DNA from 4 places in the Cupriavidus sp. FW306-01-F10A genome. Region 3 is predicted to be linked to each of the others. Evidence: predicted binding sites of a transcription regulator. Region 3 holds the regulator's gene; each other region holds the start of a gene.
What was found. Region 3 encodes FNR, which switches genes on or off when oxygen is low (the NO sensors DNR and NnrR bind a similar motif). Its sites were predicted from a motif close to TTGATNNNNATCAA; they were not measured.

Region 1: AC3WLF_RS01695 (universal stress protein) is a predicted target of FNR. The motif match lies at 2,532-2,545, and genes of this name have one in related genera.
Region 2: AC3WLF_RS28710 (universal stress protein) is a predicted target of FNR. The motif match lies at 3,161-3,174, and genes of this name have one in related genera.
Region 4: AC3WLF_RS05915 (OmpW/AlkL family protein) is a predicted target of FNR. The motif match lies at 2,378-2,391, and genes of this name have one in related genera.

The regions. Positions count from the first base shown of each region.
Region 1 covers NZ_JBYSYA010000001.1:360,670-365,091, forward strand. The annotation lists gene AC3WLF_RS01680 (acetoacetate decarboxylase (ADC)) at 1-555, shown strand, start outside; gene AC3WLF_RS01685 (universal stress protein) at 610-1,452, opposite strand; gene AC3WLF_RS01690 (universal stress protein) at 1,485-2,321, opposite strand; gene AC3WLF_RS01695 (universal stress protein) at 2,626-3,081, shown strand; gene AC3WLF_RS01700 (zinc-dependent alcohol dehydrogenase family protein) at 3,089-4,102, shown strand; gene AC3WLF_RS01705 (phosphoribosyltransferase) at 4,122-4,422, shown strand, end outside.
Region 2 covers NZ_JBYSYA010000032.1:538-4,959, reverse strand. The annotation lists gene AC3WLF_RS28730 (L,D-transpeptidase family protein) at 1-476, opposite strand, end outside; gene AC3WLF_RS28725 (LuxR C-terminal-related transcriptional regulator) at 561-1,187, opposite strand; gene AC3WLF_RS28720 (carboxymuconolactone decarboxylase family protein) at 1,349-1,759, opposite strand; gene AC3WLF_RS28715 (CaiB/BaiF CoA transferase family protein) at 1,853-2,920, opposite strand; gene AC3WLF_RS28710 (universal stress protein) at 3,272-3,712, shown strand; gene AC3WLF_RS28705 (serine/threonine protein kinase) at 3,760-4,422, opposite strand, start outside.
Region 3 covers NZ_JBYSYA010000008.1:203,206-207,627, forward strand. The annotation lists gene rluB (23S rRNA pseudouridine(2605) synthase RluB) at 1-239, opposite strand, end outside; gene scpB (SMC-Scp complex subunit ScpB) at 245-1,099, opposite strand; gene AC3WLF_RS14605 (sulfite exporter TauE/SafE family protein) at 1,668-2,426, opposite strand; gene fnr (fumarate/nitrate reduction transcriptional regulator Fnr) at 2,505-3,230, shown strand; gene AC3WLF_RS14615 (hypothetical protein) at 3,293-3,538, opposite strand; gene AC3WLF_RS14620 (hypothetical protein) at 3,535-3,744, opposite strand; gene ccoG (cytochrome c oxidase accessory protein CcoG) at 3,773-4,422, opposite strand, start outside.
Region 4 covers NZ_JBYSYA010000003.1:85,371-89,792, forward strand. The annotation lists gene leuA (2-isopropylmalate synthase) at 414-2,111, shown strand; gene AC3WLF_RS05915 (OmpW/AlkL family protein) at 2,455-3,099, shown strand; gene AC3WLF_RS05920 (AMP nucleosidase) at 3,177-4,422, opposite strand, start outside.

The DNA of each region.
Region 1 (4,422 bases), on a different contig from region 3:
GGCTATTGCGACAACGACAGCTACAACGAGATTGGTCTTTCCGTCATCACAAATCGGCCGGGTAGCTCCAATCTTGGACCGCTTACCCTGGTGAGCCAGGCGATGTCGAACGATTTCTGGGGCTACGTACTGAAGCTTCCGGTAAATACCGAACTCGCCAGGGTACGGGGTGTGGTGGGCTACAACCTACCCAAATGGCTGACCGGCATAAACTACCGCGAAACCGACAAATCGGTTGTCGTCGAGATTCTTGACAGCGAAACGGGCAAGGTCGATGTCACCCTTGAAACCAAGAAGCTGGGCGACCTTTCGAGCAAGACCTCCATGGTCACGAACAGCTTTACAAATGTCGATCAGAATGGGCGATTGACTACTGGTTATGCGATTTCCCGTCAGCTTAGTCACACCTCCAGTACAAATGCGGAGTCGGTGAACCTCACGCTTACCGAGGGGAGCTTGTCGACGTACATTAAGGCGCTGAAGCTGGGGAAGATGATGAAATACGAGTACGTGCCAGAATTCCAAAGCGCGCTGTATTCCCCCAAGCCGCTGTGATCCTTCTGTCGTTGAGTCGACGCCGGTAGCCCCAACCGCCCAGGAGGGTTAGCCTCAGTGCGACATGAAGACTGGCAAGCCTGACTGGCGCAGCAGGGCGCGGGTGGTGCCACCCAGCACCAGCTCCCTCAGCCGGGAGCGGCCATAGCCGCCCGCGACCAGCAGGCCGGCCTGAACCTTGGCCGCAAGTTGTGGCAGCACGTGGTCGGGATCGCCCTCTCCGACCAGCAGACTGGCGTGGATGCCATGGCTGAGCAGCCACGCTGTCAGCCGATCCGCGCTGTCACGATAGGCCGCTTTCTCACCGGCAGCGCTGTGCTTGCCAGCACTGACCACCAGGACGGTAACGGCGCTGGCATGCACAAGCCACGGCAGTGCGTCCGCGACCGCGCGCGCGGCCTCCCGGCCGCCGTTCCAGGCGATGGCGACATGGCCGCCAAGTCGCGGGCCGGACGCGCCCGGCACCAGCAGGATGGGCCGGCCTGCATTGAGCATCGCGTACTCCGCGACCCCGGCCAGCAGAGCCGGCACATCGGCCTGCGCCGAGGGCGCTGCGGGCAGGATGAGATCGGCGAAGCGGCCCTCGTCGGCAAGCGCCCAGCCAGACTCGGCTTCGACAACGATGTGCCGGGTGGGAATGGCCGGCGACACTTGCCCGGTCAGCGTTTCGAGTGCGTTCCTGTGAGCCGCAGCCAGCTTGTGTAAATGGTTCGCGGCAAGCACGCCGTATTGCCCGGCTTCTTCGCCCGCCCCACGAAACGGCTCCAGGTGCGTTCCTGTTGCCGTCAGTCCGACCACGCTGCCGCCGGACTTTTCGGCAAGCCGTGCTGCCGTTTCAATGCGTGCGGACCGTGCAGCATCTTCGCTCAGGTCGACAAGGATGGTTCTGAAGTCCATGACGTGATTCCACTCTTTGGTTTGACCTTGCATCATCGTGAAAACAGCACCGGTGCGGTCATTGAGTCAAGCAGCGTACGCGTGACACCGCCCAGCACCAGTTCCCGCATGCGACCGTGTCCGTAGGCACCCATCACAATCAGGTCGGCATCGAAATCCGCCGCGCGCGAAAGGATGAGTTCGCCGATGGTCAGGTCAGCCCCACCAGGACCGTGTTCGATTTCCACGGCGACGCCGTGGCGCTCCAGCACGCGTGCGGCGTGGCCGACCGGGGTGGCGTCGGCTCTTGCCTCCTTGGCCGCGGTCTGTGCGCAAAGAATGCGCGCCTGCGCGCCGGCCATCAGCGGCACGGCGTCGTGAAGCGCCCGCGCCGCCTCGCGGCTGCCATTCCACGCCACGATCACGCGCGTACCCAGCGTTGGAAACGTGCCCGCGCACGGCACCACGAGCGTCGGTCGGCCGGTCTCCAGCAGCAGCGATTCCAGCAGTTGCCGGGCCACCGGCCCTTCGGTATTGCCGGGGTCGTACTGGCCGGCAACGACCAGGCCGGCCTCGCGGGCCTCGCGCAGCACCGATGCCACCGTCCCCTGCTCCGCGGCGCGCCACTCCGCGCGCACCGGCATGGCCTGGGTTGCAGCCAGAAACTGCGCGCGGACGTCTTCCCTGACCTGCTTGCGCCGGGCCAGATCGTCCGCGACATATTGCTGCGCGCCTTCCATGAGGTAGAACCAGGCAGGATCGGGAATGAAACCGGCGTACATGCCGATCAGCCGGCACTGGCTGGCCGCCGCAAGTCGCCCCGCCACTTCGAGCCGCTGCCGTGCCTGCGGATTGCTGTCCAGATGCACCAGGATGCTGTCGTAAGCCATGATCGCCCTCACCCTCAACTACAGACCAGTCTAGGCAGCAAGGCCGAGCGGCGCTTGACCCGGATCAACGGGCCAGCATGCGGCGACATGGCTGAAGTTCGTCCTCATGTGCGGTGGAGGCTACTGCGAACAAAGGTATGAAAACCCGTCAAGCCATGCGGCCATCACATCTGTCTGCGGTCAATTTCTCGCGGCGCCTGCCCCTTCGGGTTGACCTATATCAAGCGCTTATCGAGGCCGGCGCCTACGCTGAATGCAGCGCATCGCAACGTCGAACACACCCTTGCCCTTCAGGAGATCCATCATGTACCAGCGCATCCTGCTCGCCGTCGATGGCAGCCGTTCTTCCGACCTGGCACTGAGCCAGGCCATCATCATCGCCAAGGCAACCGGGGCCGAGGTCAAGGCGTTGTTCGTGGTAGACGACAGCGATGTGTTCTTCGAGGCCAGTTACTTCAACCCCAAGGAACTGGTCGACAACATCACCGCGCACGGCCGCAAGGCGCTGGATGCCGCCTCAGCCAGGCTCAGCGAAGCAGGCGTGCGCAATTCGGTGAAACTGGATGAAAAGCCGGTGGCGCCCGGCCGGATCTCGTTGACCATTGTCACCGAAGCCGATGCGTGGAATGCCGACCTGATCGTGCTTGGCACCCACGGCCGCCGCGGCGTCCGGCGCCTGCTGATGGGCAGCGTGTCGGAAGGCGTGCTTGCCAAGACCAGCAAGCCTGTGCTCCTGATCCGCAGCGAAGTCGAAGGTTAGGCGCGCCATGCCCCACCAAACCATGCGTGCGATGGTCTTCGAGGGCGCAGGCCTGCCGCTGCGCCTCCACCACTTGCCGGTTCCCGAACCGGGGCCCGGCGAACTTCGCATTGCAGTGGGGGCTTGCGGGGTGTGCCGGACCGACCTGCATATCGCCGACGGCGACCTGCGCCATCCCAAGCCGGTGCTCATCCCGGGACATGAAATCGTCGGACGGGTGGATTTGTGCGGCGCCGGTGTCACCGCCTTCAAGCCGGGCGACCGCGTCGGTGTGCCCTGGCTCGGACATAGCTGTGGCCATTGTCGCTACTGCCTGCGTCATCACGAGAATCTTTGCGACGCACCGTTGTTCACCGGCTATACCCGCGATGGCGGCTATGCGGAGTACGTTGTTGCCGACAGCGGCTATTGTTTCCGGATTCCGCCCGGCTACGATGACGAACACGCCGCACCACTACTCTGCGCCGGCCTGATCGGCTACCGGACGCTGCGCATGGCGGGCGCAGCCAGCCATGCGCAGCGCGTCGGCATCTACGGCTTTGGCGCCGCCGCCCACCTGGTGACGCAGATCGCGGTGGCGCAAGGCCGCGAAGTCTACGCCTTCACCCGCACGGGCGACGCAGGCGCCCAGCAACTCGCCTATCAATCCGGCGCGTGCTGGGCCGGCGCGAGCGACCTCGAGTCGCCCGTGCCGCTGGACGCCGCGCTGATTTTCGCCCCGGTGGGCGCGCTGGTGCCCAAGGCGCTGCGCGCCGTGGACAAGGGTGGCATCGTGGTCTGCGGCGGAATTCATATGAGCGATATCCCAAGCATGCCTTACCAGCTGCTTTGGGAAGAAAGGCGCCTGTGTTCCGTAGCCAACCTCACGCGTGCCGACGGCTTCGCGCTGATGGATATCGCCGCCCGGACCCCGCTGCATACGCACACCACCGCGTATCCGCTGGAGCAGGCCAACGAAGCACTGGCCGACCTGCGCGAGGGCCGGCTTACCGGCGCCGTCGTCCTGAAACTCCGTCAATAGATCCCTGGCAGATAGTTCGATGAGCCGTTACCAGACACGTTTTCAGGCACGTGAGCATGCGGGCTCAGAGCTCGCCTGGGCGTTGCGCGCGTATCGGGGAACCGGTGCCCTGGTGCTGGCGATTCCGCGCGGCGGCGTGCCGGTCGGGCGCGTCGTGGCCGACGCACTGGGCGCTGACTTCGACCTGGTGATGGCGCGCAGGATCGTTCCTGGCGTAGCACTGGACGACTCTGGCGCGACATGGTGCACGGACGCAATGGACGCAAGTGGCGGCGCCGACAGCCAGCGTGATGCCCAGTTCGACCAGCTTCGCAGGCAGC
Region 2 (4,422 bases), on a different contig from region 3:
GTGCCGTAGAGCGGGAAGGTGGGCGCTGCCTGGCGGATGGCGGCGGGCAGCCGCTGCTGCTTGACGGCATCGCGCAGCCAGACGGCGGCATCGAAGGGCCGTTCCGCCTGCGGGGCAAAGTTGGCATGGACCGCGCGCGGGTTGACGCGCCCGCCGTGCAGGTCTGCCAGCATCCGCTCCATCGCGGCGCTCAGCGCCGCGTCCACGCGTGCGGCCGCGTCCGGCGGCAATGCTGGCCCGCTGGCGGCCTGGGCCACGGCCTGGCGCAAGGCGTCGGCATCGTAGTCGCGCGGGTCGAGGCCGTCGGCCGCGGCCGCGGCCAGCGCATCGACGGCCTGGCGGGCCGCCGGCACCGGTCGGCCCTGCGCAAACCACATCGGTTCGTTGGCGAAGGCAGGCGTGGCCAGGCATGCGGCGGCACAGGCAAGCACGACAGCGCCCAGGCGGCGTGCGGCGGCATTCAGGGTCGGTGGCATCGGGCGAAAAGTTCGGATTCGTCACACACGCCAACAGTCTACCCGCGATGGCGGCATGGTGCCGCAAGCCGCCCGGGGTGCGCGTTACCACACCAGCTGATGCCGCCGCGCGTAGTCCACCATTTCGACCAGGGAGCCGACATTGAGCTTGGCCATGATGTTGGCCTTGTGCGTGCTGACCGTCTTGCTGCTGATCAGCAGTTGCGCCGCGATCGACTTGTTGGAATGGCCGCGCGCCAGGTATTGCAGGATGGTGATCTCGCGGTTGCTCAGCCGCGCAAAGCCGGATTCCCGCTGCTCGCCGATCTGGCGCACGGTTTCCAGCGTATGCATGGGAAATACCAGGTAGCCGCTGAGCACGCCGCGTACGGCCTGCATCACCTCGGCCAGCCCACGCTGCTTGACCACGAAGCCATGGGCGCCGGCGCGCAGCGCCCGCACCGACGCCAGGGTGGCGTCGCTGTCGGACAGTACCAGCAAGGGCACGGCGGGCTGCGTCGCCGAGACGCGCCGGACAAAGTCGATGCCGGGATTGCCGAAGCACTCGATATCGACCAGCACCAGCCCCGGCCGTTGCTCGCGGACCAGCCGGAATGCTTCCTGCATGCCGTCCATTTCCAGTACTTCACCGGCGCCCAACTCAGCGCGGATTTCAGCGGACAGCGTGGTGCGGAACCGGGAGGGTTCATCGACGATCAGCGCGAGATGCAATTTGAGGCTCCTTAACGACTTGCATGGCTTGGCCTGGTGCCAAGGTTAAGGGGCCGGAGAGATCCTGATGCGCCGAATCCTCGCCGCGCAGATGCGGCAAAATCTGCATCAGAGTCAGACTCTTCTGCATGGCTGTTTTCGTATCGATGCCGCGGTCGGCGTTACCCGTTGGCAGCGTCGAGGACTTCAGTCAGCTTGCGGCTGGCATCCAGCGCCGCGGGGAACCCGCAGTAGACCGCGCTGTGCACCATCAGTTCGCGCAGTTCCTGCGGCGTAACGCCATTGGCGAGCGCGCCGCGCAGGTGGCCGGCCAGCTCCTGCGGCCGGTTCAGCGCAATCAGCATCGACACCGTGGCCAGGCTGCGCTGCTTGCGGTCCAGGCCGTCGCGGGTCCAGACCGTGCCCCAGGCGAACTCCGTCACCAGTTGCTGCAGGCTGGTGTCGCCCTGCTGTGCGGCGGCGTCCAGCGCGCGCCGGACGTGCTCGGGGCCGAGCACTTCGGTGCGCACGTCAAGACCGGCCTCGAAGGCCGGCGTGGGAGTGTAGGCGGGAAGTTGGCTGGGTTCGGCCATGGCATGGGTCTCCGGTTTGGGTGGATGCCGCATGGTAGCCGAACCGATCAAGCCGATTCGAGCGGCCGCAGCATCGGTGCCGCGGCCCCAAGGTCATTCCATGCCCGCGGGCAGGAAGCGCGGCGCCGGCGCCGAACGCGGCACCTCGCGCTCGCCCTGCTGGTACAGCCGATACGTGCCGCGTGCCTGGTTGTGCGGATGGCGCGCGGCCTCGTCCAGGGTCAGCACGCGTGCAAAGCACACGTCGGTGCCGCCCAGCACCGCCTCCCAGTGGGTGCTGGGCTTGCCTGCGATGCAAGCGGCAATGCGTGCCTTCACCGCGGGCCACTGGGCGCGGTCATACTGCGTGGCGGGGTCGATGTCGGTCAGTTCGAGCCGCTCGAGCAGCTCGCGGTAGAACTGCGGCTCGAGCGCGCCCAGCGTGATGGCGCGGCCGTCGGCACAAGGGAAGACGTCATAGAACGGCGAATCGTGGAAGGGGCTCGGTTGCGGGCCGCCCAGCGTGCCGGCTGCGCGCGACACCTGCACCAGCGAGCCCAGCATGGCGACGATATCGGTGATGGCCGCATCCACCACGCAGCCCTCGCCGCTTGCGCGCGCGCTCAGGATGGCGCTGGTGATGCCGAATGCCAGGCCAAGCGCGCCGGTGGCATCGCCCATCACGGTCGGCGGCACCATCGGCAGCTCGCCCTCGCGCGCGGCCATCGACAAGAGGCCGGTCAGCGCGATGTAGTTGAGGTCGTGGCCGGCGCTCTGCGACAGCGGGCCGGTCTGGCCCCAGCCGGTCATGCGCCCGTAGACCAGGCGCGGATTGCGTGCATGGCACGCCTTCGGGCCCAGGCCGAGGCGCTCCATCGCTCCCGGGCGCAGCCCTTCGATCAGCGCGTCGGCGCCGGCCACCAGGTCCAGCGCGGCGGCCACGTCGTCCGCAGACTTCAGGTTCAGTTGCACCACGCGCTTGCCGTGCTCCAGCTCCATCTCAGGCGGCACGGGCTGGCCGCGCAGGATGCGGCGGGCATCCGGCGCGACCGGCCGGGTCACCAGCGTGACCTCGGCGCCCAGGCCGGCCAGCATCGCACCGCACAACGGGCCGGGGCCGATGCCTTCGAATTCCACTACCTTGATACCGCGCAGGGGCAGCAGGTTGCCACGCTCACTCATGATCGTCGTCTCCGGAATCGCCGCCCGCCCGGGCCATGGCCGGGGGACAGCTTGCATTGAATTGGTATGGGATGGGCTGTGCCTGCGGCAGCGCGGGCGTGCCAATGCCTGCCGCGGGGCTCGGGAGCATGCTACGCGCCACGGCGTTGACGGGGCAATGGCCAAATGCTTCAGCCGGCTTGACGGAATCCGTCAGCCGGCCGGCTATCGCACGGCGAAATCGGATAAATCCGATCCGACTTGATCTAAATCGGGTCCTGGCAGGACACTAGGTGCCATGATGGTTCCAGATGGCGGTGCCGCCTCATGGTGCACCGCCTGCCGACAGCCCCCATCCAGGAGATTTCCAACATGACCAATATCGTGCTCGCCACCGACGGTTCGGCCTTCAGCGACGCCGCGGCCCGTTTTATCGCCGAAGGCAAGCTGCTGCAGAGCGGCTTCACCGTGCATGTCGTGCATGTCGCGCCGGAAGTAAGCGGCCAGGTGCGCGCCTTTGTCAGCAAGGAGACCATCGATGACTGGCACAAGGAGGCCAGCGACAAGGCCATGGCGACGGTCTGCGAGATTCTGTCCGCAGCCAAGGTGCCGTTCGAGCGGCACCCGCTGCACGGCTTCGCGCCGGAGCGCATCGTCGCCTGTGCGCGCTCGGTCGACGCCGCAGCCATCGTGATGGGCACGCATGGCCGGGGTTCGTTCTTCGATGCGGTGATCGGTTCGGTCGCAGGCCGCGTGCTGGCGCAGGCCGAGTGCCCGGTGCTGCTGGTCAAGGCGCCGGAAAAGAAGGGTTGAGCAAAGTAGTGGAAAACCGGCGCCCTGGCGGCGCCGACCGGTAGACCTCAGGCGCCCCACAGGGGCGCTTCGTCCATCAGCGCCACCTGTTCGCGCAGTTCCAGGATGCGATCCTGCCAGTAGCGCGCCGTGCCGAACCAAGGGAACGCGGCCGGAAAGGCCGGGTCGGCCCAGCGGCTGGCGAGCCAGGCGCTGTAATGGAGCAGCCGCAGCGTGCGCAGCGCTTCCACCAGCCACAGTTCGCGCGGCTGGAATTCGGCGAAGTCCTCATAGCCGGCAACGATGTCGGCCAGTTGGTCCTGCATGGCCGCGCGGTCGCCCTCGAGCAGCATCCAGATGTCCTGGATCGCCGGCGCCATTCGGCTGTCATCGAAGTCAACGAAATGCGGGCCCGGTGCGCCATGAGTGCCGCCGCGCGCGTCGTCCTCGCCGATCCACAGCACATTGCCGCGATGGCAGTCGCCGTGGGTGCGCAGCAGGCGCACCTCGCCGGCGCGCTCATAGCAGCAGCGCACGCCGTCCAGCGCCAGGTCGGTCACCGATTGCCATGCGGGCAGCAGGTCGGCGGGAATGCAGCCGCTGGCGAGCAGCCAGTCGCGTGGGACAACGCCGAAGGTTTCAAGATTTAGCGCCGGGCGCGCCTGGTAGGGCTGCGTCGCCCCCAGCGCGTGGATGCGGCCGATGAAGCGGCCGAGCCAGGTCAGCGTGTC
Region 3 (4,422 bases):
GCGGCGCCCGCTTCACCGGCATCGGCCTGGCCGCCGGCGCCTTCGGCGCCCTCGCCGCGGTCCTGTGCCTGGCGGCGCGATGCGACCAGGTTCCTCAGCCCGCGGCGCAGCCCCTTGCGGCGGGGCGCGGCTTCGCTGCCCGATCCGGGTTCTGCGGCGCCGGTGTCGGCGGGTGCGCCCGCATTGCGGGTGTCTTGCTCAACGGAATCAGACAAGATATTCACTATCGGATGTTGCATGTTGTTCAGTTCGGCACGCGCTCGTCGTGCTCGCTCGGGTGCGGCGGGGTGCCGTTGTCCGGCAAATCGCCCCGCGCCCCGTCCGGATTGGGTGCGGCTGGTTCGGTGGAAGCGGCCTCGGCGGCATCGTCGGCTGCAGCTTGCAGCGGTTGCGCGTCAAAGCCATTGGCGCCTTGGTCGACCGGGCCGGTCGTCTCGGCTTCGTTTGCGACGGATGCTTCAGCCACATCCGCTGCGTGCGCGGCGGGGTCGGCAAAAGCCTCTTCGTCGGCGCTGGCCGCCTTGTTTGCAGCCAGGTCTTCAAAATTGATGGCCTGCTGTTCCAGCAGGGTTGCCTGCGCCTGCGCCTGGGCATCTTCCAGCGGCGGCAGCTCATCCAGCGTACGCAGGCCAAGATCGTCCAGGAACGCCTTGGTGGTCGCATACAGCGCCGGCCTGCCCGGCACGTCGCGGTGTCCGATCACCTCGATCCAGCTGCGGTCCTCAAGCTTCTTGATGACTTCCGTGCTGACCGTCACGCCGCGGATTTCCTCGATATCGCCGCGGGTCACCGGCTGCCGGTAGGCAATGATCGCCAGTGTTTCCATCACCGCGCGCGAATATTTTGGCGGCTTTTCAGGATTCAGCCGATCCAGGTATTCACGCATTTCCGGCCGGCTCTGGAAGCGCCAGCCGCTGGCCAGCGCCACCAGTTCCACGCCGCGCGGCCGCCAGTCCTGGCGCAGTTCATCAAGCAGCACGCGGATGGTGTCTGCGCCGACGTCGTCGTCAAACAGCCGCCGCAGATCATTGACGCGCAGCGGTTCCTGCGCGCAGATCAGCGCCGTCTCGAGGACGATCTTCGCCTCTTGGGTATTCATGTTGATGGTGTGCAGCCTGTCTTTGCACCTGCTCCCGGACGGATCCGGGGCACCGGAGATTTTGGATACAGCGGTGCGAAAGCCACCGCCATCTCATTGCGCAGCTAGCCGGATACCTGCTGCATCCAAGCCGTGCACTTCCCTATCTTTGCATCGAGTTGCCGGGCGTTCCGGCAGGAGATCGTTCGCATGCCGTTATGGGCCAGCCAGCGAACCTCTTGCGTAGCGCGTCCGCACATATCGGACGTCGCTGTCAGCGAACTGAAGGCCTCGGACGCAAGAAAAACGGGTATCGGGAGCAAGGCCGGCATCGCCAACACCGCAGTGCCAGCCGGACTTTTGAACCAGATCTTTTGAACCGGATGGACTTTGGGGACGGGACGGGCATCGAAAACCTTCCGCTTCCCCTGCCCTGAACTCGCCTTCTGGTATGAAGGCCGCCTGGCGCTGCTCGCCCGCTGCTTACCGCGGCTCACAAGACGCCGCGCGATACCGCAATGTTGGCGATTGTATGGCATTCCCGCCCCCGCCTGCAACCATCATCCGTTGCCCGCGCGGCGCCGGCGCCTCAGAACACCAGGCAGAATCCATGCTCGGCCAGCGAATGTGGCAACAGCACCGCTCGCGCAATGCCAAGGCCGCCGAACGCCATCACCGCCAGGCCGGCACCCAGGCGCACGCCGGGACGTCGCGACAGCGTACGCAAATAGCCCGACAGGCCGGAGAGCACCAGCAGGTTAGGCAGTGTGCCGAGCCCGAACACGCCCATCACGAGTGCGCCGGACGCCGCATTTCCCGCCAGCAGCGCCAGCGTGAGCGCCCCATAGACCATGCCGCACGGCACCAGTCCCCACGCCAGGCCCACGCCATATCGCCGCGCCAGGCCGCCGCGTGCGCGCACAAACGACGGCATGCCGCGTGCCACGCCAGCCAGCCGGCGCGCCACCGTTGCGCCGGCACGCGCCGCCAGCCGCTCCAGCCAGTCGACGGTAAAAGTGTTGCCGCGCAGCAACCGCCAGCCCGACCACAGCAGCATGACGCTGCCTGCGCCGAACAGCCAGCGCTGCACCGGCAGATAGTCCAGCTTCCACGCCGAAGCACCGACCGCGCCCAGCGCGGCCCCAAGCAGCATATAGGTCGAGATCCGGCCCAGGTGCATTATCAGCAACTCGCCCAGCCAGGCGGCACGGCTGGGCACAAGACTGATCGTCGCCGCCGCCCCGCGGCGTTGCTCCACGGCCAGCGCCACGCCGCCGCACATGGCAGCGCAGTGGACCCCGCCCAGCAAAGCCAGCAGAAAAACGCTGATCAGTACGCCAAATGTCAATTCTCACTCCCTACCACATCACATCGCACGGTAAAATGTCCTTATCGCGCCCTCGCTGCCATTTCTAGCAGGTTCCAATTGCTCACCTCCATTCCCATTACCGAGATGTCACCCCGCTGCTCCACCTGTGCGATGGGGCAGCTGTGCCTTCCGGTCGGCATGTCGCAGCAAGACCTTGCCAAGATGGACACGCTGGTTCAGGAACGCATCCGTGTGCACAAGGGTGAAACCCTGTATCGCATGGGCGATCCGCTCACCGCGGTCTATGCCGTGCGCTTTGGCACGCTCAAGACCCACGTCACCACTGAAGACGGCCGCTCGCAGATTACCGGCTTCCACCTGCCCGGCGAAATTGTCGGTCTCGACGGGCTGGGCGAGATGCAGCATGCCTCCGATGCCGCCGCGCTGGAGGACACCGAAGTCTGCGTGGTCCGCATGAGCGAGTTGCAATCGCTGTCGGCAGACCTGCCGTCGCTGCAGCAGCAGTTCCTGCGCCTGATGGGCAAGGAAATCACGCATGACCAACTGATGCTGGTCACGCTGGGCTCGATGCGCGCCGAGGAACGCCTTGCCGCCTTCCTGATCAACCTCTCTGAGCGCCTGTCGGCGCGCGGCTATTCGGCGTCCGAGTTCGTGATGCGCATGAGCCGCGAAGAGATCGGCAGCTACCTGGGCCTGAAGCTCGAAACCGTCAGCCGCCTGTTCTCTCGCTTTGCCGAAGCCGGCCTGATCCAGATTCGCCAGCGCCACGTCAAGCTCGTGGACATCGACGGCATCAAGCAACTCTACAGCCGCTCCTGCTAAGCGGCCAAGGCGCTGTCATGGCCGCATCCGGCCATGACAGCGCAGGCCTCACGGCAGCCCGCTTACTCCAGTTCGTCGGTATCGCTGAGCCGCGTCGGCATGGTGTAGAGCGTCAGTCCGCTGGACAACGCGCAGAACACCCAGGCCATCAGGAAGCCGATGGTGTAGACCGATTCGCGGGACGCTTCGATCGGCTGGCCGAAGAAGTTCAGGTCACCGGGATCCACCACCGAAAACACCGTCGCGGTCGCAAACCCAGCCATCAGGAACGCCGGCCAGAGTACCCACATCAGCCAGCGCAACCTCATGGCTGCCTCACAGCGGCAGCCTTGGGCGGCGCGGCGTCGACCTTCTCGACCACCAGGCCATGGCGCGTTGCACCCTGCACCGGCATGTCCGGATGCGTGGATGCCAGCCAGATTGTCACGCCGCACGCCACCATCGCCACCAGCGGGCCGCTCATCAACAGCCACGGCCACGGCTCCTTCCACCACGGATTGCCTTGCTGACTCATCTTGCCCCCTTCATCTTGACGACTAGCTTCACAAATCGCGCGGCACGATGAAACTGGTGGATTGCCGGATTTCGGCATGCCCCCGCTCCGTGCCTTCGCTCGTCACTGTCACGTTGATCTTGTGCGTGCCCTGCGCCGCGGCCTCGATCGGCACGCGGATCCGGATCGGCAGCAACCGGTTGGACGTCGGCGCCAGCGATTCGGCCTGCTTGTCGTATTCCACCGTCAGGTTCTTCAATTCGTCGCTGTCGGCGCGCACGCTGATCTGCATCGGCGCTTCGGTGGTGTTGATCAGCTGCAGGCGATAGACATTCTCGATCCAGCGGCCTTCCACTTCACGGCCGAGCGCACCACGGTCGCGGATGATGTCGACCTTCAGCGGCGTGCGCAGCGCGATCGAAGCCATGAACCCGGCCAGCAGTGCCACCCAGATCACGGAATAGATAACGACGCGCGGGCGCAGCAGGCGCTTGCGCGATGCCGCCGCGGACAAGCCCTTGCGCATCGCGTTTTCCGAGGTGTACCGGATCAGGCCGCGCGGATATGCCATCTTGTCCATGACCTGGTCGCAGGCGTCGATGCAGGCGCCGCAGCCGATGCACTCGTACTGCAGGCCGTCGCGGATATCGATGCCCGTCGGGCACACCTGCACGCAGATGCTGCAGTTGACGCAGTCGC
Region 4 (4,422 bases), on a different contig from region 3:
AAGCCGGCCCCAGCCGTTTGGCGCAACCCGCGCATGGCAGTCCCCCGATCGGGCCACGCCCGCACCCGGCGCTCTCCCGCGCTTGACCGGGGCCGGCCTTGTCGACTAACCTTTGCGGGTCATCCGGCTCCTGCCGGATGCGCATCAACCACGAGCGGCCCCCGGCCCTCCTCCTCCAGGCACGATGAACCGTTACACCAGCACACTCAGCCAGGCTGCCGATGCGTCCCGCATCGCTGCCCGCGCGCGCGTGCTGGCTGCCCTGGCATCGGGCCGCGCCCTGCGCGCTTCCTCGCTACTGCTAAGCCTATCGACCGGTTGCCGGGCCTAGTGCCCCGTGGCAGTTCGGCAGCCTTTCGCCACCGTTTTTTCCGTTTTTCCTTTACTTCCCTTAGCGAGGAAGGAGACCCCGTATGCTCAGCAATCCCGCCACCAAGTACCAGCCCGCCACCACCGTCGACATCCCTGACCGCACCTGGCCCGCCCGCACCATCACGCGCGCACCGCGCTGGATGAGCACCGACCTGCGCGACGGCAACCAGGCCCTGATCGAGCCGATGAACCCGGCGCGCAAGCTGCGCTTCTTCGAGCAGCTGGTGAAAATCGGCCTGAAGGAAATTGAAGTGGCGTTCCCCGCCGCCTCGCAGACCGATTTCGACTTCGTGCGCATGCTGATCGAGCAGCAGCGCATCCCCGAAGACGTCAACATCGTGGTGCTGACGCAATCGCGCGAAGACCTGATCCGCCGCACCGTCGAGTCCGTGCGCGGCGCAGCGCGGGCCACGGTGCACCTGTACAACCCGATCGCGCCGGCCTGGCGGCGCATCGTCTTCAATGCCTCGCGTGAAGAGATCAAGGAGGTCGCGGTCTCGGGCACGCGCCTGATCAGGTCGCTGACCGGTGCCATGCCTGGCACGGCATGGACCTATGAGTACTCGCCCGAGACTTTCAGCCTGGCCGAGCTCGACTTCTCGCTGGAAGTCAGCAACGCCGTCTCTGCCGCCTGGCAGGCCGGCCCGGACCGGCCGATGATCCTGAACCTGCCGACCACGGTCGAATGCAGCACGCCCAACGTGTTCGCCGACCAGGTCGAATGGATGCACCGCCGCCTGGAACGGCGCGAACACATCGCGCTGTCAGTGCACCCGCACAACGACCGCGGCACCGCGGTGGCCGCCGCGGAGCTGGCGCTGATGGCGGGCGCGGACCGCGTCGAAGGCTGCCTGTTCGGCAACGGCGAGCGCACCGGCAATGTCGACCTGGTGACGCTGGCGCTCAACCTCTATACGCAGGGCGTGGCACCCGGGTTGGACTTCTCCGATATCGACGCAGTGCGCCAGTGCGTTGAGCACTGCAACCAGCTGCCGGTGCATCCGCGCCACCCGTATGTGGGCGACCTGGTGTTCACCGCGTTCTCGGGCTCGCACCAGGATGCGATCCGCAAGGGCTTTGCACAGCAGCAGCCGGACGGCATCTGGGAAGTGCCCTACCTGCCGATCGACCCGGCCGACCTGGGCCGCAGCTATGACGCGGTGATCCGCGTCAACAGCCAGTCCGGCAAGGGCGGCATGGCCTACCTGCTGGAGCAGGTGCATGGCATCTACATGCCGCGCCGCCTGCAGATCGAATTCAGCCGCGCGGTGCAGGCCATGACCGACGACACCGGGCTCGAGGCGAGTGCCGAGGATCTTTATGGTTTGTTCCAGCGCAAGTACCTCGCGCAGCAGACACCGCTGCGCTATGTATCGCACCAGCTGGTATCTGACAGCGGCGGCGCCACGGAGATCGAAGTGCAGATGGTGCGCGACGGCAAGCCGTGCAGCGTGCGCGGCACCGGCAACGGGCCCATCGATGCCTTCGTCAATGCGCTGGACTTGCCGGTGCGCGTGATGGATTACCACGAGCATGCGATGACCGCCGGCGCGGATGCGCGCGCGGCCTGCTATGTGGAAGTGCGCGTGGGCGATTCGCCGACAGGGTTCGGCGCCGGCATCGACGCCAACCTGGTCACGGCGTCGCTGCGCGCGGTGATCTCGGGCGTGAACCGGCACCTGCAGGCCGGCTTTGGCGCGGCGCAGGCCCCGCAGTCCGCCGAGGCCGCCGAGGCCTGACACCGCAAGCCGCCGCAAGAAAACCGGTGTGCCCCGCCCCCACGGGGCACACCCGGAAAGACGCCCTTGCGGACGCCCACGACATGCTCGGTGCCGATCCGCACACGCTGCATGCGTGCTCGGATCTTTCGCACAGCGTAAGGGGCAGCATCGCACCGCGCCACGAATAATTCCGCATGTGTTTAGAAGCGCCGGCGCAACTGGCACCGCGGCGCCTTCCTCGCTGTAGCGCCTGCGCCACGCGCGCCGGCCCCGTTCCCTGCTACTTGTTTTGGGTCAAAGCCCAGCCCGACCTGCTCGGCCAAACTGGGTCCGGATTTGATACCAGACCAAGCAGAACCTCATGAAAACACTCTCTCTTCGCACCCGGGTCACCTGTTCCGCCATCGCCGCCTGCGCCATGCTGGGCGCCTTCGCCACCCCTGCCGCCGCCGCGGACGATGCGCAGGGCAACTGGATGGTGCGCCTGCGCGGCACCTATCTCGACATGGCCAACAGCTCCGACCCTGTCGGCGGCGTCGGCCCCTCGGACCGCATCACGGTCAACAACAAGTGGATTCCCGAGTTCGACGTCACCTACTTCTTCACGCCGAACATCGCCGCCGAACTGGTCCTGACCGTGCCGCAGAAGCAGAACGTCTACCTGGACGGCAACAAGGTCGGCACCTTCAAGCATCTGCCGCCGACGCTGCTGGTGCAGTACCACTTCATCCCCAACGGCACCTTCCGCCCGTATGTCGGCGCGGGCCTGAACTTCACCCGCATCTGGGGCGAGAACATTGCCAACAACGCGCTGCAGCTCGATAGCTGGAGCGTGGGCCCGGCCCTGCAGATCGGCATGGACTACAAGCTGACCAAGAACTGGTTCCTCAACGCCGACATCAAGAAGATCTGGCTGTCGAGCGATGTGAAGGCCGGCGATGTCAAGGTGTCCAAGGTGAACCTGGATCCGTGGCTGTTCAGCATGGGGGTGGGGTATCGCTTCTGATCCTGCAGTGCCATGCAAAAGGCCGGCGCCAATCAGGCGCCGGCCTTCTGCTTTTCCGGATGAGCGCGGGTGCCGACCTACCGGAACGCCGGCTCATCAAAGCTGCGCAGCTTGCGCGAATGCAGCTGCTCGACTCCGTTCTCACGCAGGATGCGGATCGCCTCCAGCCCGATGGTCATATGCTGGCTGACACGCTGGCGATAGAAGGCGTTGGCCATGCCGCGCAGCTTGAGCTCGCCATGCAGCGGCTTGTCCGACACGCACAGCAACGTGCCATAGGGCACGCGCAGCCGGAAGCCGTTGGCCGCCACCGCCGCGCTTTCCATATCGATGGCAATCGCGCGCGACTGGTTGAAGCGCGCATACAGCGACTTGGACTTCAGCTCCCAGTTGCGGTCATCGGTCGAGACCACCGTGCCGGTGCGCATGCGGGTCTTCATCTCGTTGCCGGACAGCCCGGTCACGCGCGCAACGGCCTCCTGCAGGGCCACCTGGATCTCGGCGATTGGCGGCACCGGCACCCACGGCGGCAGGTCGTGGTCGAGCACGTGGTCGTCGCGCACATAGGCGTGCGCCAGCACGTAGTCGCCGAGCTGCTGCGAGCGGCGCAGGCCGCCGCAGTGGCCCACCATCAGCCAGCAATGCGGGCGCAGCACGGCCAGGTGGTCGGTCATGGTCTTGGCGTTGGACGGTCCCACGCCGATATTGACCAGCGTCACCCCCAGCTTGTCTTCGCGCACCAGGTGATAGGCCGGCATCTGCGGCAGCGCGCGCGGGCGCGAGGCGTCGTCGGGTTCCGCGCCGCCCAGTTCCTGCATCACGTCGCCGGGTTCGACAAAGCGGGTGTAGCCGCCGCCGTCGCTGCTGGCCATCAGGCCCCGGCCCAGCTCGACAAACTCGTCGACATAGCGCTGGTAGTTGGTGAACAGCACGAAGCGCTGGAAATGCTGCGGTGCCGTGCCGGTGTAGTGGTACAGCCGCTGCAGGGCCAGGTCCACGCGCTCGGCCGGGAACAGCGACAGCGGCCAGGCCTCGCCCGGGATCGGCTCATAGGTGCCGTTGGCGATGCCGTCGTCGATGCGGCTCAGCTCGGGCAGCACGAACGATGCCTCCAGCTCGCGCGCCTGGGTGTAGCTGATGTCGGTGGTCGAAGCCTCGATCACGAACGGCAGCGGGATCGGGCGCCGGCTCAGCCCCACCACCACCGGCACGCGGTGATAGCGCATCAGCCGCTCGATCTGGTCGCGGTAGTAGTCCGCCAGCAGGTCGGGGCGGGTCACGGTGGTGCCATAAACGCCCGGGTAGGCCACCGTGCCCCAGGAC